Regions from separate parts of the Nocardia sp. NPDC050378 genome, predicted to be linked through region 1. Evidence: riboswitches for the same ligand, from Rfam matches in the RefSeq annotation. Region 1 holds a riboswitch; the other holds the start of a gene.
What was found. Region 1 has a riboswitch for cobalamin ahead of AB0I35_RS29555 (CbtB-domain containing protein). Riboswitches for the same ligand answer to the same signal wherever they lie in the genome.

Region 1 (7,221 bases):
GGACGGCATCGCCTGCGTCGACGATCCGTCCGGCTTGTTCCTGCATCACCGCACCGATGCCGTGCCCGGCACGGCGGTGACAGTCGCGATGGACGGCAAACGTCCGCTGGTCGCGGAGGTGCAGGGACTCACGGTGAAGACCGAGATCCCGCAGCCGCGTCGCGCGGTGAGCGGCCTGGACTACAACCGGGTGGCCATGGTGCTCGCGGTGCTGCAGAGCCGTGGACGGGTATTCCTCGGCAAACACGACGTGTACGCGGCGACTGTCGGCGGCATGCGCCTGGTCGAGCCGACCGCCGACCTCGCCATCGCCCTGGCCATCGCCAGCGCCGAGGCCGATATCGCCCTGCCCGCGGGCTGGGTGATCCTCGGTGAGGTCGGCCTGGCGGGCGAGGTCCGCAAGATCACCGGGCTCGGTCGGCGCCTGGCCGAGGCCGAGCGATTGGGCTTCACCACCGCCCTGGTTCCACCGGGTTCGGAGAAGTCCAAGGTCGGTTCGATGCGCATCCACGAGGTCGGCGACCTGCGTTCGGCGCTGCGTTTGGCCGAACTCCGCAAATCCCGGGCACCTCGCGAGCCGGTGGCCGTGGAATAACTCCGGCAAACCGCGCTTTCCGGTCGAATTCGGCATTTCGGCGGTAACAGCCGTTGACACGGTCGTCCGTCCTGCGAATTCTGCAAATCAGCCGTCTTGGACATGTGATTTACAGCGCATCCGCATAATGCCCGGTCGGACGGTATTCAGTCGGCCAGGTTGAACGGTTCGGCCGCGCTGCGGATGGAACCGAGCTGTGCGACAACCATGTACGCGCCCGCCGGAACCGGCAACCGCTCCCCCGCGCATTGTGGCTGGGACGTGGTGCCGAACCAGGTGCCCTTGTACGACAGCTGTTCGCCCGCCTTCAGGGTCTTCACCTCCGGCGGCCCGTCCGGGGTGCAGTCGTTGCTCGCCCACAGCCTGCGCTGCCCGTCGAGGGTGAAGACGAGGAACTGCGGGCCCGCGCCGAGATCGCGCGAGCACGCGGCCGTGGAGATGTTGGTGATCACGGTGCCGAAGCCCGGCTGGTCACCCACCCGGTAGGTCGGCTGGTTGACCGTCACCTTCAGCGCCAGCGACTGATCGCTGCACGGCTGGGCCGCGGGCTCGGGCACGGCGGACGTGGTCGACGCCGCCGCCGACGTGCTGGTCACCGAACTGCTCGCCGCCGCGCTACTGGTCGCACTGCTTATCTGAGGCGTGCTCGCGACCGTCGTCGAGGACGCGGCCGCGCTCGAACCGGACGAATCACCACCGCGCGCCACCAACGTGACCAGCCAGACCACGATGGCGAGCGCGACGATGATGACGCCGATGGCGAGCGCGCGACGACGCCAGTAGATCTCCGGTGGCAGCGGTCCATTCGGTTCCAGCACGCTTCAAAGGTAAGCGCAGCGCGCGAGGGCGCGCTCGATGACCTCGGCGTGTCGGGCGCGTACCGCCCGATTCAGACCGTCTCGCCGATATTGCCGACCACCCGGCGCAGGTGCGCGCGCCCGTCCGACAACTGGTAGGTGACGCTCGCGATCGCGCACTGACCAGTGGCGACGCGCTGGGAGATGATCATCGAGCGCTCCATGAGCAACTTGCTGGTCTCCACCACGTGCCGGGCCTCGAGGTCGTCGACCGTCGTGAGCCCTTCGCGACGGCCGAGCAGGATCGAGGGGGTCACCTTCTCGACCACGCTGCGGATGAAGCCGCCGGGGACGGCGCCGCCGTCGAGCGCGTCGATCGTGGCCTTCACCGCGCCGCAGCTGTCGTGGCCGAGAACCACGATCAGCGGCACATTGAGCACCTCGACGCCGTATTCGATCGAACCGAGCACCGAGGCATCTACGACGTGGCCCGCCGTGCGCACCACGAACATATCGCCGAGGCCCTGGTCGAAGATCAGTTCCGCGGCGACGCGTGAATCGCCGCAGCCGAACAGGATCGCGTGTGGTTTCTGTCCGCCCACGAGCTTGGCTCGGTCGGCCGCCCCCTGGCTAGGATGCAGCAGAGTGTCGTTGACGAAACGCTCGTTGCCCTCGCGCAGCGACTTCCAGGCACTTATCGGATTAGAACCAGGCATACCGACCATTGTGCACACGCTATCGGTTACCAGCGAGTCTGCGCTGTTACGCCTCGGCAAAGTCGGCCTGGCAGAGATGGAACGGAAACAGTGAGTATCGACGCCGAGGTCCTGCTGGATTGGTTCGCCGAGCGGGCGCGCGACCTGCCGTGGCGGCGGCCGGAGGCGACCGCCTGGCACATCCTGATGAGCGAGATCATGCTGCAGCAGACACCCGTGGTCCGGGTGGAGCCGATCTGGCGGGAGTGGGTGGCGCGCTGGCCGGTGCCCTCGGCGATGGCGGCGTCGTCACAGGCCGAGGTGCTGCGGGCGTGGGGCAAGCTCGGTTATCCGCGCCGGGCGCTGCGGTTGCACGAGTGCGCGCGGGTGCTGGCCGCCGAGCACGGCGACGTGGTTCCCGCCGATGTCGACGTCCTGCTCGGCCTGCCGGGTATCGGCGCATACACCGCGCGGGCGGTGGCGTGTTTCGCGTACGGGCAGCGAGTTCCGGTGGTGGACACCAACGTTCGCCGCGTGGTGGCGCGAGCGGTACACGGCCGTGAACCCGGTAACCCGTCCTCGCGCGACCTCGCCGAAACCGAGGCGCTGCTGCCCGTCTCGGTGCCGCGGGCGGCGAAGTTCTCGGCGGCGCTGATGGAACTGGGCGCGCTGGTCTGCACGGCTCGCAACCCCGACTGCGGCAACTGCCCGCTGCCGCGCTGCGCCTGGGTCGACGCGGGCAGGCCGGCCGCCGAGGTGGTGCGCAAGGTGCAGAAGTACGAGGGCACCGATCGCCAGGCGCGCGGCAGGCTGCTCGACGTGTTGCGTGATGCGTCGGGTCCGGTCGAGCGGGTGCGGCTGGACATGGCCTGGGCGCGCGACCCGGGTCAGCGCGCCCGCGCCTTGGATTCCCTGCTGGTCGACGGGCTCGTCGAGCAGACCGAGGACGGCCTGTTCGCCCTGGCCGGCGAGGGAGCCTGAGACCCGGCACTCAAACCCGTGCCAGAAACCGTTCGACGTGCGCGCGGTATTCCTCGGGCCGCTCATCGTGAATCAGGTGCCCCGCCCCGAGGACTCGCACGTACTCCGCGTCCGGATGCACCTCGGCCATCGTCCGCATCTGCCCCGCCGGGGTGATGGTGTGCTCGCCCTCGATGAGCAAGGCGGGCACGCGCAGCGATTTCCATTCGTCCCAGAAGTCGCGCGTTCCCCATTCCTCGGAAATCGCGCGGAAGGTGTCGACCTCGCCGTGCAACCGGTAGCCGCCCGAGTCGGTGAACGCCCGCAGGAAGTACCGCCCGGCCACCGGCCCGAAATAGTCGAGCACGGCCCGGGCGTCGGGGAAGGGTTGCGGCCAGGAGTGGATGAGTTCGGCCCAGTGCGCAGCGGTGCGGCCGGTGAAGTCCGGTGCGATGTCCTCGACGACGATCGCGCGGACCCGGTCGGGGTGGGCCGCCGCGAACACCCACCCGTGCAGCGCACCCATCGAATGCCCGATCACGATCATCGGTTCGGTGATCGCCGCCGTGTGCTCGGCGAGGTCAGCGACGAACGCCTCGGTAGTGAGCTCCGCGGGCGGAACGCGGCCGTGACCTGCGGCATCGAAGGTGTACACATGTCCGAGCGCGCGCAACCACGGCACCTGATCCGACCAGGTACGCGCACTCCCCATCAGCCCGTGCAACAGCAGAATCGGCACCCCGACCCCACCTTCGTCGTACAACACCCAGCCGATTGTGCCAGCTCGAGCATCGGTTTTCGGCCGCCTCGAGCCGGACTGATCGGAGGGGTGCGACGAAGGAGCACCCGGCCCGCGGCGCCGGCCGCCATAGACTGAGCTCATGGCTGTTGTGAAGATCAATGCGATCGAGATTCCCGAGGGCGCGGGCCCGGAGCTGGAGAAGCGGTTCGCCGCGCGTGCTCACGCGGTGGAGAACTCGCCCGGGTTCCTCGGCTTCCAGTTGCTGCGCCCGGTAGCCGGTGACAACCGGTACTTCGTGGTGACGCAGTGGGATTCGGAGGAGTCGTTCGCCGCGTGGCGTGACGGCCCGGCCCGCACGGCGCACGCCGGTCACGGTGCCGACGGCGAGCGGCCCAAGCCGGTGTCGACCGGTGCGTCGCTGCTCGAGTTCGAGGTCGTGCTGGACGTGCCCGCGAAGTCCTGATCCGGGCGTTTCCCCTGGATGTATTGACGCGCGCTGGCAGCGGCTGTCACAGTTCGAGGGAAATTACGCGAGGGTGCGCGGTAATCCGGTGAGATTCCGGAGCGGTCGCGCCACTGTATTCCGTGCCGGATTCCGGTGCGGACAGCCAGACATCGGCACCCTCGCCTATCGCTTCGATCGCGGGACGCGCATCCCGGAGGAGGACCCGAATGGCTATCGCGCATTCACCCAGCCGGTCTACCGGCCTCGACACCCTGGCTACCGTGCTGGTCACGGCCGGTGTCGTTCTTCTCGCACTGCTCACGCTGTACCTGGTCGGTTTCGACCAGGGGGCCGTCTCGCGTAGCGGGATGTTCCTGCACGAGCTGATGCACGACGGACGTCACCTGCTCGGTGTCCCGTGCCACTGACCGGATCCTTCAAAACCCTGCTGTTACGTGGCCTGCTGGCCGGTCTGATCGCCGGCCTGCTGGCCGCGACAGTGGGCTATTTCATCGGCGAACCCCATATCGAGGCGGCCATCGCCATCGAGGAGGCCGGGTCCGGCGGGCATTCGCACGGGACCGTCGAGGACCAGGCGCACGACGAAGAACCGCTGGTCAGCCGATCTGGGCAGCAGGCGGGTCAGTTTCTCGCGCTCGCCCTGGCCGGAATGGCGTTCGGGGCGATCTTCGCCGCCGTTGTGCACGTGGCTCGCCGCTTTACCGCGCTGAGCGGGCCCCGATTGTCGCTGACCACAGCGGGTTTCGCGTGGGCGGCGATCGTCGCGGTGCCGTTCTTCAAGTACCCGGCCAATCCACCGGCGGTCGGCGACCCGGAAACCATCGATCAGCGCACCTGGCTGTGGGTGGCCGTTGTCGTGCTCGGCCTGCTCGCGGTCGCGGCGGCCGTCGCGGCCTATCGCGCGCTGGCCGGGCAGCTCGACTCGTTCCGGCTCGTTGCCGCGGTAGCCGCGTTCGTGCTGGTCACCACGGTCGGTTACGTGCTGCTGCCGGGCGTGAACGAGGTGTCCGACGACTTCCCGGCGACGCTGCTGTGGCAGTTCCGGGTGGCGTCACTGGCCGAAACCGCCACCCTCTGGGCGGCTTTGGGACTGGTGTTCGCCGCGCTCACCGAATGGTCCAGCGCGCGTAGCACTCCGGTAGCACGCGAGGTCGCTACCTCCGGGTGATCCTCGTGAGTACCACGAGAGGGCAGTGTCGGCATCATGACCGACACTGCCTTCTCTGTTTCCGTCGCCCGTCCGGGGGCGGTGCGCGTGGCCTTCGCCGGGCTGGTCACCGCGCTGGCCGCCGGGGTCGCCGAGGGACTGCTGCGCGCCGGACGCGGTGGGACCGAATTCGGCGCCACCGCAACGGGTCTGCTGCCCCGGCTGGCCATCTACCTGGTGGTGCTCGGGGTCGCGATGCACATGGCCAACGGCAGCCGGGTGTCGCGGGCCCTGCTCACCGTCGGTATCGGGATGATCGGGCTGGTCTCGCTCATCATCGAACCGCTGGCGGTACTGCTGTCCACCGACGACTTCGGCGCCCTGTTCGGTGAGCTCGCGCCCGATTCGGCTGTCCTCGTCGCCTGCCGGGCGGTGCACATCCTCGCGGTGGTGATCGCGATTCCGGCGATGTACACCCCGGCAGCGCACCGCTGGTTCACCCAGCGGTGAGTGTTCAGATGAGTTCGGCGTCCAGTTCCACCTCGGCGACACCGGCGAGCGCCTTGCTCACCGGGCAGCCGTTCTTGGCCGCGGTCGCCGCGGTGTAGAAGCCCTCGGCGTCGATCCCGGAGGCGACGGCGCGCACGGTCAGCTTGATCTTGCTGATCCGGAAACCGCCCGCGGGGTCGGGGCCGAGGGTCACGTCGGCGGTGACGTCGAGGCTCTCCGGCGTGCCGCCGACGTTGGCGATCTCGGCCGAGAGCGCCATCGAGTAGCACGACGAATGCGCGGCCGCGATGAGCTCTTCGGGGCTGGTGCCCTCGGCGTTGTCGGCCGCGCGGCGGGGGAAGGTCACGTCGTACTTGCCGACGCCGGAGCTGACCAGCTCGACCTGCCCGGAGCCGTCCTGCAGCCCGCCTGCCCAGAGTGTGCGTGCGCTACGAGTCGCCATCACGTTCCTTTCGTTAGCCAGAGTGTGTGTTCGACACCGAACCTACGTGAGCTCAGACCGGGATACTCGTCACTTCGTCGAGGCGTTCCAGCTTCTCCGGCCACACCTGCTGATGCAGGTCGCGGATGGCGGCGGTGGCGAAACCGGAGTGCCGCAACCGCAACCTGATGCCGCGTGGCTGTTTCAGGAACTCGGCGGCGACCACGGTCTCCACCCCTTCGGTCGCGGCGGTGACCCAGGTGAACTCGATCCGGCGGTTCGGCTCGAGCGCGAGGATGCGGCCGTAGTGCGGGTTGCGTTTCTCGGCCGAGCCGGTGTCGAAATAGAGGGGCTCGTTCACGGCGGGTCGCATCAGAACCGATCCGGGGACGGCCAGCCACAGGTCGAGGCCTTGGGTCCAAGCCGCGTACAGCAGGCTCGGCTGGGCCTTCATGACTCGCTCGACGGTGAGCTCGTGGGGCCGAGTGGACAGGTCCGGGGGGCGAACTGGCTGGTCCATCAGCCGACCCTACCGGTCAAGTGCCCACCGAGCCCGCATCGGGTGTGCCACAGCGTCACTCGGGGTTGGTGACGCGCGCGAGCACGATGCCACCGAGAATCAGCGTCAGGGCCAAGACCCGGCCCGCGCTGAGCGGGTCCTTGTGCACGAGCACGCCGAGACCGATCGCCCCGAGCGCGCCGATCCCGGTGAACACCGCGTACGCCGTCCCGACCGGAAGGGTCTGCATGGCGCGCGAGAGCAGGTAGACCGCCAGCGAGCCGAGCGCGATGCACAGCAGGGTCGGGCCGAACCTGGTGAAGTTCTCGGTGGGTTTGATGGTCTGCGACCAGGCGATTTCGACCAGGCCGGCCACGCCGAGCAAGACC
Region 2 (7,221 bases), on a different contig from region 1:
CTGCGCGACAACCCCGAGGTCGAGGTCGCCGTGCAGAACGGTCCGCGCGAGCCGATGATCGCCCGCGTCGCGACGGAAGCCGAACGGGCGGACCTGTGGCCGCAGGTCGTCGCGACGTACAAGGGATACGGCGACTACCAGACCAAGACCACCCGCGAGATCCCGCTGGTGCTGCTCACCCGGCGCTGACCGGTCAGCGCACCGCGTCGTCGGCGCGCGGGACCACGGTCGAGGCGGGCACCAGGTTCCAGGCCTCCAATTGCTTGCGGATCTGCTCGGCGGCGTCGATATTGAGCGGTCCGCTCGTCCACAGGGCGTAAGGCAGATTGAAAAAGCGGCTCTCCCGCACCGCCCGCAGGTTGTTGATGCCGGGTTTGCCGCGCAGTATGTCGACCTTCTGTGCGTAGGTCTGGCCGGGGTAGTCGACGAACATGACGGCGTCGGGGTCGGCGGCTGCCAGGCGCTCCCAGGAGACCTTGGTCCAGGTGTCGGCGACGTCGTCGAGGATGTTGCGGGCGCCCGCCGCCTCCAGAATCGCCTGGGGCGCACCGAATTTCCCGCTCGAATAGATGGTGTCGGTGCCGCTGTCGAAGAGGAAGACGGTGGGGGCCTTCGCCGGTTTCGGAGCGGCCGCAAGGGCCGCCAGCCTGGTGTCGAGATCGGCGGTGACCTCGCCTGCGCGGGCGGTGCGGCCGGTGATGACACCCAGATCGGTGAGATCGGTGCGCAGCGCCGTCCACGGTTCCACGGTGCCGCGCGCGGCACCCCCGTCGGCCTGGCGGCAGCTCTCGGTGAGTACGTAGGCGGCGATGCCGTCTTTGCGCAAGGAGGCGGGGGTGAGGTTGCTCGCCTCGTCGTAGCCGTAGCTCCAGCCGGCGACCATCACGTCGGGTCGTTGGGCGAGAACCGTTTCGCGCGAAGGATATTCGGGGGCGACGTCATTGAGGCCGTCGACGATCTCGGCGCCGTAGTGGGCGCGCAGGGTGGCCGCGTCGCGTTTGACACTGGAGACCGCCGCGACCTGATCCTGGGCACCCAGTGCCAGCACCATCGAGATGAGATTGCCGTCGTTGACGAACATGCGCTGTGCTGGTGCCGGGAAACCGGTCTCCACACCGCAATTGCGAACCGTCACCGTGGTGGTGGATTCGGCGGCGGTGCCGGTGCAGGCCGCGAGTACGGCGGCGAGTGCGGTGGTGGCCAGGATCCGGCCGGGGTGCTTGTTCATCGTCGTGCCTCTCGCGGGGTGATCAACAGGTGGTCCTCGCCGGTGACCGGATGCCGGACGCGGTTGGCGTCGACACCGAAGACCTCGGCGACGACGGCGGGGGAGAGCGCGTCGGCCGGTGGCACGGGTGGGCGGGCAGAACCCTTGTGCAGCACGATGATCCGATCGCAATAGCGGTCCGCCAGCGACAGGTCGTGCAGGGCGGCGACCACCGTGCGGCGCAGACCGCGGACCAGGGTGAGCAGTTCGAGCTGGTGGGTGACATCGAGGTGGTTGGTCGGCTCGTCGAGGAGCAGGACCGGGGTGTTCTGGACGAGTGCCCGGGCGAGCAGGACGCGTTGACGTTCGCCGCCGGAGAGTTGTCGCACGGGTCGCTCGGCGAAGCCGTGCAGGTCGACCGAGGCCAAAGCCTGTGTCACGCGCTGCTGTTCGCGCGGTGCGCCGAGACCCCACGGCGGGAGATACGGCGTGAGGCCGAGCGCGACGACCTCGCCGACCAGCATGTCGTCGGGTGGGATCTCGTCCTGCGCCACCAGGGCGACGGTCGCGGCGCGGCGGCGGGGGCGCAGCTCGTGCAGGACCTCGTCGTCGACGAGTACCCGGCCCGAACGCGGCCTGTGCACGCCGGACAAGGTGCGCAGCAGGGTGGTCTTGCCGCTGCCGTTGGGCCCGACGATCCCGATGGTTTCGCCCGGCTCGATCGAGAAGTCGACACCTTCGACAACGATGCGTCGACCGATCGCGCAAGAGAGGTCGTGCACACGGATGCGGCCAGCTGCGAGGGGAAGTGGCTCGGTGGCAGGCGTTTCCGGTCTGGATGTGTGCGGTTCGGCGCCGGAGCGCGGGTTCGGTCCGAATGCCTGCGGCTCGTCGGGCGAATGCGTGTCGGGTCGGTGGGTCTGCGGGCTCAGCGGATGTTCGTCGTTCATGAGGTGCCGAATCGGTAGCGGCGCCTGCCCATCAGCAGCAGGAAGGTGGGGGCGCCGATGAGGCCGGTGAGGACACCGACCGGAATCTCGGTGGGGCGCACCAGCACCCGGGTGGCGGCATCGGCGACCACCAGGAACAGTGCCCCGCACAGCGCGCAGGCGGGCAGCAGATCACGATGTCGTGGGCCGACGATCATGCGCGCGGCATGCGGGACGACCAGGCCGACGAAACCGATCCCACCCGACACCGCCACCAGCACACCGACGAGCACCGCGAGCAGCACGAACAACCCGATCCGCAGGCCGGTCACCGGTACGCCGAGGGAGGAGGCGGTGTCGGCGCCCAGGGTGAGGGCGTCGAGCCAACCCGCGATCGCGACCAGGATCGTGGCACAGAGCGCGACGACGATCAGCGGGAGGGCAAGGGTCGACCAGTCCGCGCCCGCGAGGCTGCCGAGCAGCCAGAACAGCACCGATTCGGCGGCGGCGGGATCGGTGCTGCGGAACACCAGGTAGCTGCTGCACGCGGCGAAGGCCGAGCCGAGCACGGTACCGGTGAGCACCAGCCGCAACGGGGTGAGTCCGCCCTGCGCCAGGGCGATGAGGAATACGAGGGTCGCCGCACCGAAAGCGCCGGCCAACGCACCACCGGACAACGCCCATATGCCCGCCCCCGCGAACAGGCCGGAGGTGATGACGGCCGCCGCGCCGACGGCCGCGCCGGAGGAGACACCGAGCAGGTAGGGGTCGGCGAGCGGGTTGCGGACCAGGGTCTGCATCGCGGCGCCCGCCACCGCGAGACCGGCACCGACCACGGCGGCGAGGATGGTGCGCGGGACGCGCAGCTGCCAGACGATGGTGTCGATGCCGGGGTCGGTGGGGGTAGTTCCGGTGAGCCGGGCGCCGAGAGTGTCGAGCACCGCGCGCACCGGAACGGTCTCCGCGCCGAAACCGGTGGCGGCGATCATGGCGACCAGCAGCAACACCGCGAGCACGGGTAGTGCGAGCGAGATCCGTGCACGGATCATCGCGGCTTCTCCAGAGGCAAGGCGCGGCCCTTTCAGAGGGTGCCCGGCGAGGGAGGTCTGACTTTCGCCGTGAGGCGATCACAGTGGCGCGACCGTCCCGGAATTGCACCGGATTCCCGCACCCACCGGGGATGACCCACCGACTGTAGCGTGGCACCGGGTGCCGGCACAGCGCCGGGTTCGGCTCACGGTAAGGCAAAGGGTGTTCGCCGGTTTGTCCGGTTGCTTGAATCCGGGTATGTACCGACCGAACACCTCTGCGCACGGCCTGCGTGGCCGCGTCACCGCCGCCTTCCTCGCGGTGGCCACCGCTGCGACTCTCGGCCTGACCGGGTGCGCGGGCGGCGACGACAAACCACTCGGCACCCCCGACGCACCGCTGCCGACCGATGTTCCGCCGGGCACCACCCTCGTGGTCGCCGACCAGCAGGAGCGGTTACAGCACGCGCTCCGGCTCTCGGGTGAGCTGGACAAGCTGCCGTTCAAGATCGAGTTCGCGAATTTCGTCGGCGGGCCCGCGATCCTGGAGGCCTTCCGGGCCGGCGCGGCCGATGTGGGCCAGGTCGGTGACGTACCGCCGATCCACGCACTCGCGGCGGGACAGGACGTGCCGATCGTCGGCTCGTACCAGACCAATCCGCAGGCGCTGAAACTCGCTGTCGCCCCGGGCTTGTCGATCACGAAGCTCACGGAGTTGAAGGGGCGCAAGATCGCCTACGCCGAGGGCACCGCCCAGCAGGCGGCGGTGTTGAAGGCGCTGAGCAAGGCGGGTCTGAAAACCGGTGACGTGCAATTGATCCGGTTGCAGCTCGCGGAGTTCCTCGACGCGGTGCGCACCGGACAGGTCGAGGTGGCGCCGCTGATCGAACCGAATGTGACCAGGTTGCTGCGCACTCCCGGCACGTCGCTGATCCCGGATTCGGAGACGAGCGGCATCTACAGCGGGCTCGCCTATGTGTACGCGCGACGTGCCGTGGTGCAGGATCCGGCGAAGGCGGCCGCGACCCGGGCCCTGGTCGGCGCGTTCGTGCGGGCATGGCACTGGACCAACACCCACAGTGCCGAATGGGCCGAGGCGTACTACGTGCGCAACCAGAAGGTGAGCCCCGACGACGCGCGGCGAATCGTGGAGTCGCTCGGCACCTATACGTTCCCGCACCTGGACCAGCGGCTGGTCGCGCGTCAGCAGAGCACGATCGACGCGATCGATGCCGCCGGTGAGTTGCCGAGGAAGATCACCGCCGCCGACGGTTTCGACCTGCGTTTCGACGCGGCGGTCACCGAGGCCGTCACCGCGAGCGGCGCGGCCTTCGCCGGGGCGGTGAGCTGATGGCGACCCTCGAAGCCGGTGTGTTGCGGCGCGTACGGGCACACCGGACCGGCGAACCCGAATTGGCTCCGCGTGGACGCGGTAAGCGAAGGCTCGGCCCCGGCAAGCCCATTCCGTTCGGTTTCGCGCTCGGTCCGGCGTTACTCGTCGGCGCGTGGGTCGTCGGATCGGCCACGGGTGCACTCGATCCCGAGACATTGCCCGCACCGTGGACGGTCGCGCGGACGGCGGGGGAGTTGATCGCGGACGGGCGACTGCAGTCCAATCTGCTCACCTCGCTGCAACGGGCGGTGATCGGGCTGGTGCTCGGTGTGGTGATCGGGGTGGTGCTGGCGCTGATCGCCGGGTTGAGCCGAATCGGGGAGGCGCTGGTCGACGGCCCGGTGCAGATCAAACGCGCCATTCCGACGTTGGCGCTGATCCCGCTGTTCATCGTGTGGTTCGGGATCGGTGAGGAGATGAAGCTGATCGTCATCACGACCAGCGTGCTGATCCCGATCTACCTCAACACCCATGCGTATCTGCGCGGTGTGGACGCGCGGTACGTGGAGCTGGCCGAGACGGTGGGGCTGTCGCGGTGGGGATTCCTGCGCCGCGTCGCACTGCCCGGGTCGCTGCCCGGCTTCTTTCTCGGGCTGCGGCTCGCGGTGACGATTTCGTGGCTGGCGCTGGTGGTCGTCGAACAGGTGAACGCGACCAGCGGCATCGGATACCTGATGACGCAGGCGCGCACCTACGGACAGATCGACGTGATCGTGGTCGGCCTGGTGATCTACGGACTTCTCGGACTCTTCGGCGACCTCGCCGTGCGGACAACGGAACGAAAGGTGCTGGCATGGCGACAGACGCTGGGCGACTGATCGAGCGCGACGACCGCGCGGTGGTGCGGACCAGGGGTCTCACCCGTGGCTTCGGGCAGCGTGTCATATTGCGGGGTATAGATATTGCGATCCGTCGTGGCGAGTTCGTCGCGCTGCTGGGGCGCAGCGGGTCCGGTAAGAGCACGCTGTTGCGCGCCCTGGCCGAACTCGACGCACAGGTGCCCGGTTCCGGGGAGCTCACCGTTCCCGGCCGACGCGCTGTGGTGTTCCAGGATTCGCGGCTGCTGCCCTGGGCACGGGTACTCGACAATGTGGTGCTCGGACTCACCGGCCGCGACGCCGCCGAGCGCGGCCGGGCAGCGCTGGCCGAGGTAGGCCTCGGTGGACGCGAGAAGGCTTGGCCCCGTGAGCTTTCCGGTGGCGAACAGCAGCGGGTGGCGCTGGCCCGATCGCTGGTGCGTGAGCCGGAACTGTTGCTGGCCGACGAACCGTTCGGCGCGCTCGACGCCCTCACCAGGATCCGCATGCACTCGCTGTTGCAGGCGCTGTGCGCACGGCATCAGCCCGCCGTGTTGCTGGTGACCCATGACGTGGACGAGGCCCTGCTGCTGGCCGACCGGGTACTGGTCCTCGACGAGGGCCGCATCGCCATCGATCAGCGCATCGATATCGCCCGACCGCGCAGGCACGCCCACCCCGAGTTCATCCGGCTGCGCGAGGTGCTGCTGACCGGACTCGGCGTGGACACCACCGACCTCGAGACAGTGAAGCAGGCATCGTGAACGCACCACGGCAATTGAGTCTGAACGCCTTCATCTACCCGTCCGGTCATCACGAGGCCGCGTGGCGGCATCCCGACAGCCGGCCGGACCGCATCTACGACGTGACCTACTACCAGGAGATCGGGCGCACCGCGGAGGCGGCGAAGCTGGACGCGGTGTTCTTCGCCGACGGGCCCGCCTTGCGTACCGATGTGCGCCACAACGCCGCACCAGGGCTCGAACCGATCACACTGCTCACGGCCATCGCCTCCGCCACAACACATCTGGGGCTCATCGCCACGGCGTCGACCACGTACTACGAGCCGTACAACCTCGCACGGTTGTTCTCCTCGCTCGACCACATCTCGGGCGGCCGGGCGGGCTGGAACATCGTCACCACCGGAACCGATGTGGCGGCCGCCAATTTCGGCCTCGAACGGCATCCCGATCATCGTGAGCGGTACGCCAGGGCGCGTGAATTCGTCGACGCGGTGGTCGCGCTGTGGGACAGCTGGGAGGACGACGCGATCGTGCTCGACCGGGCGGCGGGCATCTACGCGGACGCGGACAAGATCCATCCGATCGATTTCGTCGGTGAATACCTGCGGGTGCGTGGGCCTTTCAACTCGGCCCGGACACCACAGGGGCGACCCGTGCTGGTGCAGGCCGGTGCGTCCAACGAGGGCCGTGCGTTCGCCGGCCGGTACGCCGAGGCGATTTTCACGGCACACCAGCGCCTTTCGGATGCGCAGGCCTTCTACGCCGACATCAAGGCCAAGGCCGCCGAGTACGGGCGCGACGCCGAGGCGGTGCGGATCCTGCCGGGCATCAGCCCGTTCATCGCCGACACCGAGTCCGCCGCGCGGCGTCTGGAGCGCGAGTTCAACGAGCTCACCGTGCCGGAATACGGGTTGAGGCAACTGGAATCGATCACCGGGACGTCGCTGCGCGGGTACGCGCTCGACGAGGTGGTGCCGGTGGAGGTCTTCGCCGGGGCGGGCGATGTCACCGACAACGCGCGCAGCAGGCTGCAGGTGGTGGCCGGAATCGTCGAGCGCGAACGACCGACCCTGCGCGGATTGCTGCACCGGCTGGCCGGTGCGCGCGGGCACCGGGTCATCGCC

Region 2: another riboswitch for cobalamin. It lies ahead of AB0I35_RS26175 (iron ABC transporter permease); the one in region 1 lies ahead of AB0I35_RS29555 (CbtB-domain containing protein).

The regions. Positions count from the first base shown of each region.
Region 1 is NZ_JBFAKI010000022.1:11,693-18,913, reverse strand. It holds gene radA (DNA repair protein RadA) at 1-595, shown strand, start outside; gene AB0I35_RS29580 (hypothetical protein) at 742-1,413, opposite strand; gene AB0I35_RS29575 (carbonic anhydrase) at 1,485-2,108, opposite strand; gene AB0I35_RS29570 (A/G-specific adenine glycosylase) at 2,199-3,068, shown strand; gene AB0I35_RS29565 (alpha/beta hydrolase) at 3,079-3,813, opposite strand; gene AB0I35_RS29560 (antibiotic biosynthesis monooxygenase) at 3,929-4,252, shown strand; cobalamin riboswitch at 4,279-4,428, shown strand; gene AB0I35_RS29555 (CbtB-domain containing protein) at 4,462-4,662, shown strand; gene AB0I35_RS29550 (CbtA family protein) at 4,653-5,423, shown strand; gene AB0I35_RS29545 (hypothetical protein) at 5,460-5,912, shown strand; gene AB0I35_RS29540 (OsmC family peroxiredoxin) at 5,917-6,354, opposite strand; gene AB0I35_RS29535 (SRPBCC domain-containing protein) at 6,407-6,853, opposite strand; gene AB0I35_RS29530 (multidrug efflux SMR transporter) at 6,909-7,221, opposite strand, start outside.
Region 2 is NZ_JBFAKI010000016.1:4,846-12,066, forward strand. It holds gene AB0I35_RS26160 (nitroreductase family deazaflavin-dependent oxidoreductase) at 1-189, shown strand, start outside; gene AB0I35_RS26165 (ABC transporter substrate-binding protein) at 194-1,228, opposite strand; gene AB0I35_RS26170 (ABC transporter ATP-binding protein) at 1,225-2,157, opposite strand; gene AB0I35_RS26175 (iron ABC transporter permease) at 2,154-3,185, opposite strand; cobalamin riboswitch at 3,218-3,341, opposite strand; gene AB0I35_RS26180 (ABC transporter substrate-binding protein) at 3,424-4,515, shown strand; gene AB0I35_RS26185 (ABC transporter permease) at 4,515-5,375, shown strand; gene AB0I35_RS26190 (ABC transporter ATP-binding protein) at 5,351-6,118, shown strand; gene AB0I35_RS26195 (LLM class flavin-dependent oxidoreductase) at 6,112-7,221, shown strand, end outside.